Regions from separate parts of the Pseudoalteromonas sp. BSi20495 genome, predicted to be linked through region 1. Evidence: riboswitches for the same ligand, from Rfam matches in the RefSeq annotation. Region 1 holds a riboswitch; the other holds the start of a gene.
What was found. Region 1 has a riboswitch for lysine ahead of dapA (4-hydroxy-tetrahydrodipicolinate synthase). Riboswitches for the same ligand answer to the same signal wherever they lie in the genome.

Region 1 (9,330 bases):
TGAGAGGATTTTTTGCTTTATTACTCAACTTAAAAACAACTTAAGGCCAGAGTTAATACAAAAATATAAAAAAAGAAGCATGAACTATCTAATATTTATTTTAGTCAATAAAAAACCCGCCGAAGCGGGTTTTTAAACAAACTTTAAAAATTATACAGCTTGTTGAATAATAACCTTGTCTGCTTTTTTAGTGTAAGCAGGCATACGGTGGAAGTTCAAGTAACGGTAAGTATCTGCAGCCGTTGCATTGATCTTCGCTGCATACTCTTGGTACTCAGCTGGAGTAGGTAATTTACCTAAGATAGCCGCTACAGCAGCAAGTTCTGCTGATGCTAAGAATACGTTTGCACCATTACCTAAACGGTTAGGGAAGTTACGTGTAGAGGTAGACACAACCGTTGCTTTGTCTGCAACGCGTGCTTGGTTACCCATACAAAGTGAACAACCTGGTGTTTCGATACGTGCACCAACACGTCCAAATATACCGTAGTAACCCTCTTCAGTAAGCTGGTCTTTATCCATCTTAGTTGGTGGAGCAACCCAAAGTTGAGTTGGTAACTGACCTTTAAAGCCATCTAGTAATTTACCCGCTGCGCGGAAATGACCGATGTTAGTCATACAAGAACCGATGAACACTTCGTCGATTTTCTCGCCAGTAACGTCAGATAGTAAGCGCGCATCATCTGGGTCATTTGGAGCACAAAGAACGGGTTCTTTAATCTCAGCTAAATCAATTTCAAGTACATGCTTGTACTCTGCATCAGCATCAGCTTCCATTAGTTCTGGGTTAGCTAACCAATCTTGCATTGCAGTAATACGACGCTCAATAGTACGTACATCGCCGTAACCTTCAGAGATCATCCATTTAAGCATAACAATGTTTGACTCTAGGTATTCTGCGATAGATTCTTTAGAAAGTTTAACCGCACAACCTGCTGCTGAACGCTCTGCAGATGCATCTGATAATTCAAATGCTTGCTCAACAGTAAGGTGCTCAACGCCTTCAATTTCTAGTACACGACCAGAGAATTCGTTAATTTTACCTTTTTTCTCAACTGTTAATAAACCAGCTTTGATACCGTAGTAAGGAATTGCATGTACAAGGTCACGTAAAGTGATACCTGGTTGCATTTCGCCTTTAAAACGAACCAAAATAGATTCTGGCATATCAAGTGGCATAACACCCGTTGCTGCTGCGAATGCAACTGCACCCGAACCTGCTGGGAATGAAATACCTAGTGGAAAACGTGTATGTGAATCACCACCAGTACCTACAGTATCTGGTAGTAACATACGGTTTAACCATGAGTGAATTACACCATCACCTGGGCGAAGTGAAACACCGCCACGGTTCATGATGAAATCAGGAAGCGTATGGTGAGTGTTTACATCGATAGGTTTAGGATAAGCTGATGTATGACAGAAAGACTGCATGGTTAAATCTGCAGAAAAACCTAAACAAGCTAGATCTTTAAGTTCATCACGTGTCATAGGACCTGTTGTATCTTGCGAACCAACAGTTGTCATTTTAGGCTCACAGTATTGACCTGGACGAATACCTGCAACGTTACATGCTTTACCAACCATTTTTTGCGCTAGTGTGAAGCCTTTGTCAGATACTTCTGTTGCTGTTGGTACTTTAAATACGTCAGTTGGAGCTAGACCAAGTGATGTACGTGCTTTATCAGTTAAACCACGACCAATGATTAGTGGAATACGACCACCAGCACGAACTTCATCTAAAATTACATCAGATTTAAGCTCAAAAGTAGAGATTACTTTATCTGTACCATGTTGCTTAACAACACCTTCGTACGGGTAAATGTCGATTTGCTCGCCCATGTTAAGTTCATCAACATTTAACTCGATTGGTAATGCGCCTGAATCTTCCATTGTGTTGAAAAAGATTGGCGCAATTTTATTACCTAGACATACACCGCCAACACGCTTGTTTGGTACGAACGGGATATCATCGCCCATAAACCAAAGTACAGAGTTAGTTGCAGACTTACGAGAAGAACCAGTACCAACAACATCACCTACATATGCAAGTGGTAAGCCTTTAGTTTTTAATTCTTCAAGCTGAGAGATTGGACCTACTTCGCCTGGCTTGTCTGGTGTAATTCCATCACGTTCAATTTTTAGCATTGCTAAAGCATGTAGTGGGATATCTGGACGAGACCATGCATCTGGTGCAGGTGACAAGTCATCCGTATTTGTTTCGCCAGTTACTTTAAATACAGTTACTGAGATCTTTTCAGCAACAGCTGGCTTATTAGTAAACCACTGCGCATTTGCCCAAGACTCAATAATTTGCTTAGCGAATGCGTTACCCGCTTTTGCTTTTTCTTCAACATCGTAGAACGCATCAAACATAAGTAATGTATTTGAAAGGCCTTTAACTACGATTGGTGCAAGTGTTTCGTCATCAAGTAGGTCAATCATTGGTGCGATATTGTAACCGCCCAACATTGTACCTAATAATTCTGCCGCTTTTTCTTTAGAAACAAGTGGAGAATTAGTTTCACCTTTAGCTATAGCTGCTAAAAATCCCGCTTTAATATAAGCAGCATCGTCAACACCCGCTGGTATACGCTGAATAAACAAATCTAAAATGAATTCTTCTTCACCTGCAGGTGGATTTTTGATTAATTCAATAAGATCAGCAGTTTGCTGAGCATCTAATGGCGCTGGTACGATACCTAACGCGGCACGTTCTTCTACGTGTTTACGATATTCTTGTAGCACAATATTGCCCTCTTGGTGACGTGAAAGTATCCGGTAGCGCTTCAAGCGCAAATAAGTTACCCAATACTTATAGTATTCTAACGCGTAATTATAAAGCTTTTATGGATAGATGAAAATCCATCCAGTTACGCAACTGATTATACCGATTATAAATACTATGAATAGTGGTTGTAGTAAAAACTATTCCCATGAATACTTGTTAAGTAATAATCATTACCATTAACCAATATTAATTTATTACAGACATAAAAAAACCCAGCGCTTGGCTGGGTTTCTATTACAAACTATTTAATTAACGTAAAACTTTAACGTTTTTGATAGTTTTGATATGCGCTTCTACACGACGGTTTTCTGCGTTTGCAGCTTTAGTGTTTGCATCATTTTTAAGACGCTCTTCACCTAAACCAACTGTAGTAATGCGATCTTGAGCAATACCATCAGCAACAAGTTGCTTAGCTACAGCATCAGCACGCTTTTTAGATAACCATTTATTGTAAGTTGCTTTACCTACAGCTGAAGTGTGACCTTCTAAAAGCACTGTTGTACCTGGGTACTCTTTTAAGAACTCAGATACTTTTTCGATATCATTTAAGTACTGAGTAGATACTGCTGATGTATTATTAGGGAAAGTCACTAATAAGCTTACAGTTACTTCTTTATCTTCATATAAAGTACAACCAGTGCCATCAACTGCGTCAGTCATTGGCGTGTTTGGACATCTATCGTCAGCATCTAAAATATTATCATTGTCGCTGTCTGAAGGAGCAACTGCAACTTCAACTACTTCTGGAGCTGGTTTTACTGGCTCAACTGGTGCTGAGTTTTGGCCAAATAAGTAGTTAATACCAATTTTAGCGCCTACATCTGTGTAACCACGGTCAAGACCTTGGTATACAGCTGTTTCAGCATTTACAAATAAACCATCTGTAATGAAATGTTGGTAACCAACACCTGCATTTAAGAATGTGTTGTCATCTACTACGTCCATTTCTTTAATACCGAAAAGACCGTAGAAAGGACCGCCATTTAAATGATAAAGAGCATCAATACCGTAACGCTCGCCATCAATACTGTTGCGGTTGCCAGCAACTTTATCAAAAGCATTAAAATCCATGTCTGCATATTCTAGGCGTGCGCTCCAGTAATCACTGAAACGGTAACCAGCTTCAACACCCCAACCAGTTGATTCATTTACATCAAGACCAGCTTGGGCACGCATGTTTTTCCAAGATGCGTCATAGTAGTCACCAAATGCGCCAATGTAGAAACCTTCTTCTTTATCTGCAGCAAATGTAGATACGCTAGTTGCAGCTAACGCAATTGCGATTGTAAGTGATTTTAATTTCATTGTTTTCTTCCCATTTTAACAATTAAAAATTGTAGCTAATCAATACTAGCTCAATCTGTTTTATACAGACTAACCGAACCTTTGTTAATCAATACTTAACGAATAATAAAGTTTATAAATTTTTTAATGATCTATAACGACATCCAACCACCCATTGTAGGTGAAATTAAAAATATTACCTACTCTGCAAATAATTTATAGTTGTGGTTTTTTTATAAATCGATAGCCTGCGATAAAAACAGGAACAATTCAGTTAAATGCACTTTTATACACAGCAAAACTTACTTATCCTTATAAAATGGATGATAACACTAGAATTTATTTTGCTCAATCAATGAACACTTCTAAAAATGAAAAATGAATATTTATAATCATAAACTTACATCTAAAATTAATAGTTAAGTACCGCAAAAAGTACGATACCCCTGATCACTTTTAGGAGGCGTCTGAAAATCGACAAGCTTATTCACTTCATTATAAGGATTGCTCAGTACTTTTAAAAAATCACTTAATAGCGCACTTGACCCCATTTCGCTGTAGTCAGTAATAATTGATTCAATGATGTGATTGCGTGGTATTACTCGAGGGTTCGCTTTTCGCATTACTGTATAACTATTTCCATCAACCCGGCTTTGCCATTTACATGCCCATTGCGCTAATGCTTCAGGAATAAGCGCTTCCTGTTTTAACGACTCAGTTAATGCATCAAAGGTATTGGTGTAATCGAGTTCATGAACTTTTAATAATGTTAACAATTCTGCAACTAATTTTGTATCGTTTTCATCAATACCGACTAAGCCCAACTTTTTTGCCCACATAACCGTAAATTCAGTATTAAACTGTTCAGCAAAGCTATTTATATGTGGCGTCATTAGCGAAACAGCTTGCTCATCATCGTCATGAATTAGTGGTATCAGACTTTCAGCTAAACGGGCACAGTTCCAGTTAGCCATATTCGGCTGGTTACCAAATGCATAGCGGCCTTGTTTATCAATAGAACTAAATACAGTATCAAAATCAAAACTGTTCATCATGGCACATGGGCCGTAATCAATGGTTTCTCCGCTTACTAGCGTATTATCTGTATTCATTACTCCGTGAATAAAACCAACACGCATCCAGCTCACAATTAGCTTAACTTGGTTTTTAATCACTGCGCCTAAAAAGGCTAAATAGCGCTGCGAACCTGTATCAGTTATTTCTGGGTAGTGTCGCTCTATAGCTAAATCGGCTAAATTTTTAAGCCCTTCAACATCGCCTTGCGTCGCTAAATATTGAAATGAACCAACACGAATATGGCTCGTTGCTACGCGAGTAACGATAGCCCCTGCTTGTGGCGGATTACGGTAAACCGTTTCGCCACTGCCAACAACCGCTAAGCAGCGTGTGGTTTTAACTCCCAGCGCATGCATTGCCTCGCTCATTACGTATTCACGAATAGCAGGACCAAGTGCACAACGCCCATCCCCTCCTCTTGAGTAAGGAGTAGCACCAGAGCCTTTTAATTGAATATCCCACAACTGGTTTTTTTCATCATTAATAGCGCCCAGTAAATGCGCTCGCCCATCGCCTAAACGTGGTGAAAAATGTCCAAATTGGTGCCCAGAGTAACCAAGTGCTACCGCAGGAATCGCTTGTTTCTCGTTACCGCTAAAAGTGCTAGCACGCAAATCAGCTGCAACGTTAATATTAAACTCTTTTGCTAAGCTCTCGTTCCACAGCAATAACTGAGGAGAGGCAACACTTGCAGGGAAATCTTCTATCGCAAAGTTTTCCGTAATGTCTGTGTATCTTGGCACTAATTTCATGGTAATTCCTATTATTGCTGACTTATACCAACACGGTTGTCACCAACGCCATAAGCAACAATTAAACTTAACTCTTGCATACTTAAGCCGCTTTGCTTTTGCATTTCATTAAAAAAGGCTTGGGTTGCATTTAGTGACTTTTTAGTTTGTAAGCCGCCATCTATAATTTTATGGGCGCGTAAGTAACTCTCTACATCGCGTGATAGTAAAAAGGTATCTTTACCAAGTGCTCGTAGCGCATAAGGTCCTGTATTTCCGCCTAAACGCGCACCATGTTTTTTTAAATACGCCCATAAACCAATAATATCGTCTGCTGGCCAATTAGCGATAAACTGACTAAAACTGCCATGTTCCCCTGCTATTTCGTGGATCATGTAAGCATTTTCGGTAATTGTTTTTACTTTTTTATAGTTACGAACAATTCGCTCATCCGTTGCTTTTTGTTCCAGCATATCAGGTGGCATCATTAATAACTTATCAACGCTAAAATCCCAAAAAACCTCTCTAAAGCCTGGCCACTTATTATTAATGACTGACCAATAAAAGCCGCTTTGAAATACTTTTCGAGTAAATTCCTCAAGCCAATCGTCGTCACTTAACGTGCTTAGTTGTTTTTTAGATAGCGGTTTTGCAAGTAATAACTTAAGCATTTTTTCGGAGCCTTTTCGCTCTACCGCTCGCTTATAAATATCGCTAAATTTTTCCATACTAATTAAATACCTCACTACTTATATTGCTAGTGTACGAGAAAAGCACCCAATACGTAACCACTCCCATTATGGATGAATGAATATGCATTTAGTCGCTTGACACCTAGACGGCTAAAATGCTTTAATCGCCGTAATTACCCTATTTAAATTGCACAGGTTTGTAAGTTTTTACTCTACAAACAGGTGTAAAGGGCTAGAAGAGGTGCGTTATTCAGGTAGCGTATGTTAGGAGCGCAAACTCCAGTGAGCATACGTGAGGGGAATTAACGCCGAGAAGTAACCACTTTTGCGAGGTGTTTATTTCGGGCGACTAGGTTGAACCCTAGCGACTGTCACCAATAGCTGCTTATAAAAGCAGCTTATTAGTTTGGTGGAGAGCTTCTGGTCTTAAATATTAAGGCCGTGCGCCCTATTATTTTAAGCCCATTCGCTCTTCGAATTATTAGTTCGAACGACGTTAATGCGGCTCCTTCCATAAAGCTTTTTAACTCTTCGAATAATACCAATTGCATTAAATTAGTTATCGCTAAAATGATCACGTTTTTAATAAAGTTGGTACAAATTATAAGTTCGTGAGAGATGATCAACAACTTCAATTTAAACGACTACTCATTGTGGACCGCGCTCGTAACGCCATTTGATCAACACGGCGATGTTGACTACAACACGTTAACTAAACTGGTTAGCGAGCAAGAAGCGGCACATAACGGTATTTTACTACTTGGCAGTACGGGCGAAGGTTTAGCACTCACGCTAAAAGAGCAACAAGCCATTGTTGAACACGTTTGCCAGCTAAAACCAGCAGTACCACTCATGGTTGCTGTGGGCGGTAGTAACTTAAAGCAACAAATTGAGTGGGTTAACTACTGTAATACATTGCCAATTCATAGCTTTTTACTTGGTTCACCGCTTTATGCAAAGCCCGGCGCTATAGGTCAAACTCATTGGTTTGAAAGCCTACTTAATGCAAGCGCTCACCCGTGTATGCTTTATAACGTACCGGGACGAAGTGCTGTTAGCATCCCAGCGGCAACAATTCAAAACTTACAAAACAATAAAAATTTATGGGCGTTAAAAGAAGCGAGCGGCAGTATTGCTCAGTTTGAGTCTTACCGCCAAGCAGCCCCTAATTTAGCTATTTTTAGTGGCGACGATGCGCTGATGCCTTACTTTGCACAAGCAGGTGCAAAAGGATTAGTGTCGGTAGCTGCAAATGCATGGCCCGCACAAACTCACGAGTTTGTTAAACGCTGTTTAAGTGGTCAACACCCTAATTTATTTGCCCAGTGGTCAAGCGCTATTAATAGCCTATTTGCTGTCGCAAACCCTATTCCCGTAAAGGTACTGATGCATTTGCAAGGTCGCTTAAGCAGCCCGCAACTTCGTCCACCTTTAACACACCTTGAGTTAACTCAAACCGATTGCATCACAACTGCAAACAACACCATTTTATCTTGGCATTAAATACAGGTTTTTATAATGAGCTGGTTAGAACTATTAAATAATTTAGAATCGGGCGCTGTACGCGCAGCATCACAAAACGAAAGCGGCCAATGGCAAGCTAACATAGAAGTAAAAAAAGGTATTTTAGAAGCCTTTAAAAATGGCACTAATACTGAGTTTGCAGGTGGTTTTGTTGATAAACATAACTTAGCTCCGCAAGAGTTTAGTACTGAAGATGGCGTGCGAATGGTGCCGGGTGGCTCAAGTGTTCGCCGTGGTGCTTATGTGGCTAAAGGCACGATTATTATGCCACCAGCGTATGTAAACATTGGTGCATATATCGACGAAGGCACAATGGTAGATAGCCACGCATTAGTTGGCTCGTGTGCACAAGTAGGTAAAAACGTACATTTAAGTGCTGCAGTTCAGCTTGGTGGTGTACTTGAGCCAATTGGTGCAAGCCCAGTAGTGGTTGAAGACGACGCCTTTATTGGTGCGGGCTGCATTATTGTTGAAGGCGTAGTCATTAAAAAAGGCGCAGTACTTGCCCCTGGCGTGCGTTTATCAGCAACTATTCCAGTATACGATTGCGTAAACGAGCGCCAACTTGATAAAGGCGAGCCAATCCCAGAATATGCCATTGTAATACCGGGCTCTCGCCCTGCGTCAAACGAATGGGCACGCGAACAAGGCCTAAGCATGTCGTGTGCGTTAATAGTTAAATACCGCGACGAGAAAAGCGATGCATCGTTATTGCTTGAAGAGGTTTTACGATAATGAGCTTTTTGAGCACGCCTATCAAAACCGCTGTAAATACTATTACACAACAACTTGATACACCTTTTTTTGTTTACGACCTAGATCAACTAAACACGCATCTTGCGCGTTTAGTTGCGCAAACCGATGTAAAACTGTGGTACGCGGTAAAAGCAAATCCACTGTCTAAAATAATTCAAAGCTTAGACAGCGCTGGCTTTAATTTTGACGTAGCAAGTAAAGGTGAGCTTGAGCAAGTACTCGCACAAGGTATTAGCTCGCAGCGCGTGCTCAACACAGGGCCAGCAAAAAGCCCTAAACAAATTAAACACTTTATTGAGCGCGGTGTGCGTATATTCGTAGCAGAAAGCCTCAATCAAGTACGTTGGTTAAACCAACAAGCACAATTGCAAAATACACAGTTACAAGTATTACTGCGTGTACAATTACGTTGGCCTGAAGGTGAAAAAAACCCACTGGGCGGCGACAGCCTCACACCATTTGGTTTGGGTTGTGA
Region 2 (9,330 bases), on a different contig from region 1:
AACCTGCCGCAGCACCAACCTTACGGTTAGTGTTTTGCCATGCATCGCCCAATGCTTTTACAGGATTAGCTTGTGCTTTGTGACCTAAATAAAGTTCGGTATACAGCGCAGGAAGCGCAAGTAAAAATATAACAATAAAGTAAACCAGTAAAAATGCACCGCCGCCATGGTTGGCCGCTTGCGTAGGAAAACCCCAAATATTACCTAAACCCACTGCTGCGCCAGCAGCGGCTAAAACAAAACCAAGTCGGCTTTGAAACCCATCACGCACTTGTGCCATACATCTACAAATCTGTTATTATTTTGATTATTGTGAATTAAACCATATTTCATGCCAGCTGAGTAATAAAATTGTACCCAGCCTTTGTTAGTGGCGCTAACCGCTCACAATATCAGCGACTTCTTTTGCTTTAGGGCTTTTATGACTGAACACTATTTTAAAAATGCCTTGAGTATTACTTCAACTCAATTGGCAAACTTGTCTTTAGCGAGTAACAGCATTTTATTATTTAATGCTAAAACACTTGAGCTTAGTGACTTTAATTTTCCCGACTGCTTAAGCCCATTTGAGTTAACCATTATAAACCGCCGCAAAAGCCCACAAGCTAAGCAAGAGTATTTAGCTACGCGGTTATTGTTAAAACACCTTATTAAAGTAACGCAGCCGCAACATACGCACTTACCCCTTAATAAAATGAGTACCGAATTTGACGAGGCAAGCTCAAAGCTGCAAATACATGTGAGTGGTGATGTTATTAATACCTGTATTTCGCACTCGCATGGTTTAGTTGTGGTCGCGCTAAATCTTGATAAAAGTGAGTTTGGTTTTGATATTGAAAAAGTAAGCCTAAAACGTCCGTTTGAAAAGCTTGCTAAGCATTTTTATCATAATGATGAAATTACACTTATCACCGAGCCTACTAATACCCAAGCCCAAGCAGATACGTTTTTTAGAATTTGGACATTAAAAGAGTCACTTGCTAAAGCCACCAGCCGCCCTATTGCAAAATTACTTAGCCCCAATGTGTTTGACGAATTACATAGTGCAAAGCTGAGTGCTTGCAGTAATAGCATTACTGTAGCTGATAGCAGTGACCGCAATGTTTGTTTTGATGTGAGTGTGGTGCATAAAAAAAGCACCGACTGGCGATGCTTTTTATTGACTGATTTTGTTAAGTAACTTTATTAAGTAACTTTACTAGTTAATTTTACTAGGTAACTTTACTAGGTGATTATCCTGAATAACGATTACTTATGCAGCAAAATCATTTTCTAATAAACGGCTATGAATAGACTGTACTACGTTATCTGACTCTGTTTGCTCTACTAAAAAGCACAGGTTGTGCTTACTAGCACCGTGGCAAATTAATCGAATGTTAAAGTCTTTTAGTACACTCATTAAGTTCATTTCGTGTTGGCGTAATTGAATCTCAGAGCCAATAAGTGCCACCAATGTTAGGTTGTTTTCTACCGAAACATGGCAAAACTCTGCAAGCTTATCTAGGCATTCTTGATCAAGCTCTGGGCGCGAGGCGTTTTGTGCATTATCAAGCGTTATAGCTACACTGATTTCTGATGTGGTTACCAAATCTACCGATATATTGTATTCACTTAATAGTGTAAATACGCGTGCTAAAAAGCCGCTTGCTAGTAGCATTTCTGGGCTTTTAAGCGTAAGCAATATTTGGTTTTTACGTTGCGTCACTGCGCGTATACCTGGTTGCTGCGATTTTTCACGCTCAATCCACGTACCGCCACGCTCTGGCTCTCGGCTCGAACCAACAAACACGTTAATGTGGCTACGGCTTGCTGGTAAAATAGTTGCTGGGTGCAATACTTTTGCGCCAAAGGTTGCCATTTCAGCGGCTTCGTCAAAACTTAAGCGTGCAATAGGCGTCGCTTTTGCGCACAAACGCGGGTCGGTGCTAAAAATGCCCACTACATCGGTCCAAATATGCACGCTTTTAGCGTTAATTGCTTCAGCTAGTAATGCAGCGCTGTAGTCAGAACCACCACGTCCTAGCGTTGTGGTTTGACCATATTCGTCACTGCCAATAAATCCCTGAGTTACAATTACTTGAGCGTCTAATAACGGAATTAAATGCTCTTTAGCAGCTTGCGCTGTGGCTGCAACATTGGGCGTTGCTTTACCAAATTGGCTGTCGGTTTTAAGTACCTTGCGCACATCAAAGCGATCGGCATTTAAACCTTGTAAACGCAGCACTTGAGCAAACAAATACGACGATAAACGCTCACCAAAGCTAAGTAGCTCGTCGTGTTGCTGATCGGTTGTTAGTGGCTCTTGAGCCAATGTTTGAAATGCTTTTAAGGTTTCGTTAAAGCCAACCGCTAAATCGGCATCTAGCGATAATTCATCTAAAATAGTGTGTTGAATAGCAAGCACGCCGTTTATGTGTTCTTGGCGCTCACTAGAAGTAATGCTTGATTTACACAGTGCAACTAAGTGATTAGTTACGCCGGCACTGGCGCTCACGGCAACAATACGTACGCTTTTATCTGCAACAATAATTTCGCTACAGCGACTCATCGCTTCAAAATTTGCAACACTGGTTCCGCCAAATTTGGCAACGATGTAATCTGATTTTGCGCTTAACTCTGTTTGAGGCACTGTTTGTGGCACTGATTGGGTAGTCATTTAGTCTCCTTTCGCGGTATCCAAACCGCAATAAAACAAGAAGAACTTGGCAAAGGAATGCTTGAAGATAAGTCCACTGCCAGAAGCTCTCCACCTATATTGGTGACAGTTTTGAGGATTCAGCCCCATAAACCGAAAAACAATGACGACGTATCATTATTTTCCTCGGCGAGTACTTCCCTCCTTAATGATCATCGGCTTTCGTCGCCTAACATTAAGTACCTAAGTATCGCACCTCTTCTGAATGCTTTATTAACCAGTGGCTAATAAAACAAAACCCCACTAAGTAGCGGGGCTTTGAAAGTTATCGTTTAGACGTCTAGCTGTCAAGCATTTAATAATTTATGAGTTAAATAAAACTGCCCATGTAATACGAGCCCGCATATCCAACCGTATAGCAAATTAATAAATGCAGCGATAAACGCAAGTAGCTCATAAAGGTAAGCGCTTTAACTTTACTCATGGCAATAATGCCCGCAGCCGAACCAATAATAAGCATTGAACCACCCACGCCCGTTGCATACGTGAACGACAACCAGTGTTGTTGGCTCATTACTATATCGGCTTTTAATAATGCAGCGGTAAGCGGTACGTTATCGACCCCTGCTGATAATATGCCCATTAAGTAGTTTGCGTACTCGGGTGCCATTACCGTGTATAGGTCGGTAAATTTACTCAACATACCAATTTCTTTAAGTGCGCCTACAAGTAAAAGTACACCTACAAAAAACAATAATGTGTCGTATTCTATATCGCGAACAAAGTCGATTATGTCTTTGTTTATGTCTTTTTTGCGCATTAAAAATTGCGCTACTAAAAACATCACTGATAAGCCAAACAAGAAAGTGAGTAAAGGCGGTACACTGTAAATTACGCTCAGCGTTAATGTACTCACTACGGTAGATAAAAATATCACGGCAATGGTTATGTCGGTTTTTTCAATGCGGGTTTTACCCGCACCAGCAAACTCAACACGCCCTTTCATACCTATAGACAGCAACGCGGCTAGTAACATAACACTTGCAAGTGCTGGCGCTATAAGTAGTAATAAATGACCTATGGTTACTTTGCCATCTAAAAATATCATCAGTGTGGTTACGTCACCGGTTATTAGCGATACCCCACCTGAGTTAACCCCAAACACTATAAGCGTGGCGTATTTAATGAGTTTTTTAGGTTCAAGTTTTAACGACATTACAACGGCTAAAGAGATAAGCGTAGCCGTTACATTATCTGAAATCGACGAAAACAAAAACGCAAAGCCACCTACCAAAAACATTAACTTTCTCTCGCTAATGCTTTTTGGCATAACACGATGAACAATATTTTCTATAAACCCCTTTGAATTTAAATACGCGACAAAGGTCATTGCAGCCATTAAAAATAGCCATAATGAGGCAATTTCTAAAATATTTTCGTTAAGGAGGTGTTGAACTGAATCGGAGCTTTGTCCGTGAAGAGGGTAGATAAAAAGAAGAATCCAGCAAAGCGTACCAAAAAATAATGTAGTTTTAGCTTTGTTGACATGGATTATATCTTCTATAACGATGAGCAAAAATGCAATCGCTATCAGAGTTAGAATAGTCGAGGAAACCATGGTAGATAAACAACCTTTGATATAGTTTTAAAGAACACACAAATAACATTCCATTTCATGTGCCTATTTTCGGCGCGAATTTTAGCACTGCCTCTATGCAAAAACTATTATTAAATGGTCTTAAAAACGAATACTATATACAGACAAGGTTAATTAAAAATACGTAATAATGAGTCTTCTAAAAGTACTCAATAATAAAATACTAGGATGTTGTAACCCCTTATGATCCCAGCTAAAAAGCTGCTAAACACCATAACCGAACATTGGGGTGTATTAGAGCTATTATTTAAACGTTTTAAAATGGCTGACTTTAGCCTAAAAGACGTACAAAACGCGATTAAGCAAAAGCAGCCTACGTGGTCAAACGAACGCATTTATAAAGAAACAAATCGTTTGTTAAACCAAGATATTTTAATTCCGCTGGCTAAATCCTCTCAGCTTGAAATAAATCGTGCTATTGCCGATTTTGCTACTTTTTTACTGCAAGAAGAGCATTTAGGTTTAGCGCAAGAAATTAGCGTATTAGTAGAGGACCTAGCTCGTTTAGGTAATCGCCTAGATAACGCTGGCGAAATAGAAGACTTTGACGACTTACGCCGCTACAGCCGTATTATGGATGATCGGGTGCGTAAAATAATGAAGCTCTATACGCACAACGAAAACGCTATTTTAAATATAGTTGAACAAGCCAAATCAAATAATGCGGTGCAATCGCTGCAAAAGCGTTATAAAGCGGTAATAGAAGCCTTTGACGAATACATAGAGCCAATGCTTGAAATGGTTGATATTCGTGGTGAATTCCATGCGTGTTTTACCCTCATTGAAGAGCAAATAAGTAAGCAAATACTGCACATTGAGCGATCAGGTAAAGCGTATAACGATAAACGTATGCTGGAGCAATTACGTACCCGTATACTCGAAATGCATTTAATGGGCCGAGAAAGCTTACGTAAAAGTGCCGATATGCTTATGCCACTACGTGAGGAGCTACGCCGTAATAACTTAATTACTCGCCAAGCAGCCAAAGTACTTGGGCTTGTACGTAAAAATGGCGTAGACAATATGCTAAGTGCTGTGCAACCACATTTTGTGAGCGATGCACAGCGATACTCGCTTGGTCAGCAACGCCATATTGTGGCTTACATGGCAAGCTTGGTTGAATTTGAGCACGAAGAATACCAGTTACCCGATCAACAAGATGTGCCTGCATTTGTAACGCCTAATATTCCTGACTACAACGATGTTAAAACCAGCTTTGCTAAGCGCTTTAATAAAAAACGCAAAAAGCCGCAGCCCTTGCTGCAATTTTTAGACGAAAGCTATCCAGATCTCGATGCCGACGAAATGCTATTTTTGTATCAAAAATTAGTCAGCGACAGCGATATTAAAATAATTCAAAGCGATGAAAAAGCCCGCGTAAACATTGCCGGTCAGTACTTTTCTTTATATCCATTTAATTCAGAGCCTCAGTTAGATACAAAGGCAGATAAGTAACTCTTATGATAGAAACCACTACAACACACATAAACTTAAACGAGCTAACTCATCTACAAGCCATTAATAAAAAATTAGTAGCGGGTTATCACATTTGCGAGCAAGACAACGTAATGTGGCAAGAACTTGACCAACACATAGAAGACTACACCGCCCTATTTACCGCCCTAGGTCACGATTTAAAACGCGACAGCCGTGGCTTTTATTACTTTGGTAGCGACGAAAGCACACCCAATATGGGCAAAATATCTCGCGCTATCGCACTCACCATTTACATTTTAATTGAGCACTACGCCAATACGGGTAAAGACCCAATGCGCGCATTGTTTGACGACGTAAACGATTTAGAGCTTATGCAAACGCTGGTGCAAATTAACAAACATTTGTTTGATCAGCTTGAGATATTTTCGGGTTCTGATTTGCGCAAAGACGTTTACCTGCGCATGGTGCGCTTAGGTTTAGCCCGTGAAGTAGAAGGCGGCTTTATGCTACAAGCGCCAATTCATCGCTATATAGATGCATTAATGGAAGTAAACGAAGAAACCTACATTACAGAGGACGAGGAATGAAAAATCTATACGGACTAAGTAAACTCGCCCTACTTAACACCGCAGGCTATGCAAAATGTGTGATCCCGCTTGATAAAAGCAGCTCTATTTGCGCGCCCAATAACACAGGTAAAAGCTCGGTTATTAACGCCCTGCAGTTCCCGCTTATTAACGATTTACGCTTAACAGAATGGGACGGACACGATTTAGATGAAACCCGTAAGTTTTATTTTTCATCCGATCAGTCGTACATTTTACTCGAAGCGAACTTGCCTCATGGCTCAGTAGTGATTGGCGTGGCAGGACTTGGTAAAATTGCCGGTTACGCGCATCAGTACTTTTGTTACCAAGGAAAGCTTGATTTAGAGCAGTACACGCAAGGTAAAACTATTATTAAATTTACCAAGCTGTTCAACCATTTGAAATCACTTAACTACAACCCTATTGAGCTTAAAGCACAAGAGTTAAACGCGCTATTAACTGGCGGCGCAACGCCTTTTGACGGCGACATTAACCTAAAAATGATCCCGCTAAATAATGTGCAAGACTCCTCTATTTATAAAGAAATATTTAGACGTATTCTTAACTTACACAAATTAGGCGCAAGCGACGTAAAACGCTTTATGCTACGCGTGTTTGAACGCCATATGTCAAACTCTAAGGTCGACTTTTATGAAGTATGGCGCCGCTCGTTTGATAAAGTAAATCGCTCAAAACGCGAACTAAAAGCCCTTGAGTCAATGCAAGAGCCAATAGCCGCGCTTGAATCAATGCTTGAAAACCAAACCGTGCTTAAAGGTAAATTAGCGGCGTACGCGCCTAAAATTGACCAAGCACTGATTGATTTTGATACCTATCAAGAGTCGCAACTTAACGAGCTCGGTATAGCCCTTGAAGATATAGAGCACGAAAAACACGAGTTTGAGCAAAAACAAAGCCTATACGTACAGCAATCGCGTGATATAGAGCGCAGACAAACTCAAATTGAGCAGTGGTTTTTAGATTACGATGCGCTTAAAAGCGAGTTTGAACTAGTAAATAAAGCCACGCTTAAAACCAGCCTGACTCAGTTAAAGCAAGATTACGAGTCGCTTTCGCACTCTATAACCAGCGCACAAGGGCAAAGCCTACACACGCTTGACTATCGCATTAGCGAAACACAAAAACAAATTAAGAGCTTAAAGCTGCAACTTAAAAACCTTGAGTTTAATTTGTTTACCCGCATGCGCGAAGACCTCTCTTTAAAAGAAGTAGAAGAAATATCGCGCATTTTAAACCCTGATATTCTCTCATTTGCGACCACCACTAATGGCGATATAACCATTGATGATGAAGATGCATTTGGGGAATTTTTATCGCTATTAAGTGAAAACGTTAAAGGCGGCGTATTAACGCTACCAGGTGCGAGCATTAAACTTAAAAAGCTCTCGCCTGTGCAAATGCAAAGCGGCGAAAACAAAGAGCAATTAACCGCTCAGCTAAATGCACTTGAGCATTCACTTAAAGAATTTAAGCAACAACGCGATGTTGCTGCAAACGTTGCCGACAAGCAAAAAGAAAAAGACGCGCTATACGATGAACTAATGAGCGCTGAGAGCGCCCTAAAACGCTTAGAGCAGTTTGATGTAATGCAGCAGTCGGTTGAAGCGCAAGCCATGCTAAAAGAGCAATTGTTAGCAGAGCGCGAACAAGTTGACGACTACCTACAAGATATTCAAAAAAATAGTGGTTCAATTGCCGATCGCCGCTCGTTAATTAAATCGAAACAAGAGCAAATTAATCGCCAAACTGAGCGTCTGCGCCAAGTTAAAAGCGAGCGAATTGACCACACGCTTGACTTATACAGCGGCAAAGTAACCCCGTATATGATTGATATTACAGTCGACTTTGATAACTTAAGCGACCTAGTACATCACTTTAATAAAGACTGCCAAGAGCTGCGTAATTTTGACATAAACGTGCGTAATACCTATTTGCATGTATATAACGCAGGTATAACTAAATTCGACAACGAAAACGACGAATATACTAAATACCAAAAGCTAATAAGCGCCTTTCATAATATTGATAACGAACGCGACGCTGTTGAACGCCAAGCACGCGTTGCGCTTACCGAAGTGGCCGCAACTATAAAAGGCTTGCGGGAAGATTTAGACCGACTTCGCCGCGAAATGAACAGCTTTAATAAAGGTATAAGCCAGCACCGTATTTCAAACCTGCAAGCGTTTAAAATTAACGTCATACCGCGCAAAATGCTGGTTGATAGTATAGATACCATTATCGGCACGTCGCATCAGTTTGAGCAAGGTGACACACTTGATTTACTGAGCCAAGAACCGTACAGCGAAAGTGCGGTAAACGAAGCGAAAGATCACTTAATTAAACTCGCATCAGATAAAGCGGGCTTAACACTTACCGATTTATTTGATATTCGATTTGAAGTAGTTAACCGCGCAGGTGAAACAGAACACTTTGAAAAAATAGATTCGGCGGGTTCAAACGGCACACGAATTACTATTAAGTTATTGTGTGGCATGTTGTTTATTCGTTACTTATTGAGTGACCAGGAACAAAACCTATACCGTATACCAATTTATATAGATGAAGCGGCCGATATCGATCCGCAAAATCAAAAAGCAATTATAGAAACCGCACTAAGCTTTGGTTTTGTGCCTATATTTGCCTCAGTTAAGCCACAAATAAGTTGTGACTACATTGTGCCTATTCGCTCGGTAAAAGACGGTGCACAAAACTGGGTAGATGAAAAAGATTGGATTGAAGTTGAACACAATTAATTGGCCGTTAAGGCAAACCAACTAAACTAAAATATAGGACGTTTAAATAATACACATTTAAACTATGTGTGTTATTTTAAATTAATGCATTTTATTGGAGCAAACGTAATGAAAAATATACTTATTGTTGCAGCGCTAGCACTTCTTACAGCCTGTACACAAACCCCAGATTGGGATTACGATAAATCAGCTAACTTTAGTAATTTTAAAACATTTGCTTGGGTAGAAAACGCCAGCCTA

Region 2: another riboswitch for lysine. It lies ahead of lysC (lysine-sensitive aspartokinase 3); the one in region 1 lies ahead of dapA (4-hydroxy-tetrahydrodipicolinate synthase).

The regions. Positions count from the first base shown of each region.
Region 1 is NZ_BADY01000001.1:31,059-40,388, reverse strand. It holds gene acnB (bifunctional aconitate hydratase 2/2-methylisocitrate dehydratase) at 151-2,748, opposite strand; gene P20495_RS19745 (OmpA family protein) at 3,041-4,096, opposite strand; gene P20495_RS19750 (YdiU family protein) at 4,495-5,904, opposite strand; gene P20495_RS19755 (DNA-3-methyladenine glycosylase I) at 5,916-6,611, opposite strand; lysine riboswitch at 6,804-7,003, shown strand; gene dapA (4-hydroxy-tetrahydrodipicolinate synthase) at 7,194-8,078, shown strand; gene P20495_RS19765 (2,3,4,5-tetrahydropyridine-2,6-dicarboxylate N-succinyltransferase) at 8,094-8,834, shown strand; gene P20495_RS19770 (PLP-dependent decarboxylase) at 8,834-9,330, shown strand, end outside.
Region 2 is NZ_BADY01000030.1:4,070-13,399, forward strand. It holds gene P20495_RS15695 (sodium-dependent transporter) at 1-280, opposite strand, end outside; gene P20495_RS15690 (4'-phosphopantetheinyl transferase superfamily protein) at 422-1,180, shown strand; gene lysC (lysine-sensitive aspartokinase 3) at 1,253-2,656, opposite strand; lysine riboswitch at 2,732-2,904, opposite strand; gene nhaD (sodium:proton antiporter NhaD) at 3,006-4,253, opposite strand; gene P20495_RS15675 (hypothetical protein) at 4,476-5,747, shown strand; gene P20495_RS15670 (hypothetical protein) at 5,753-6,316, shown strand; gene P20495_RS15665 (hypothetical protein) at 6,313-9,090, shown strand; gene P20495_RS15660 (DUF4136 domain-containing protein) at 9,199-9,330, shown strand, end outside.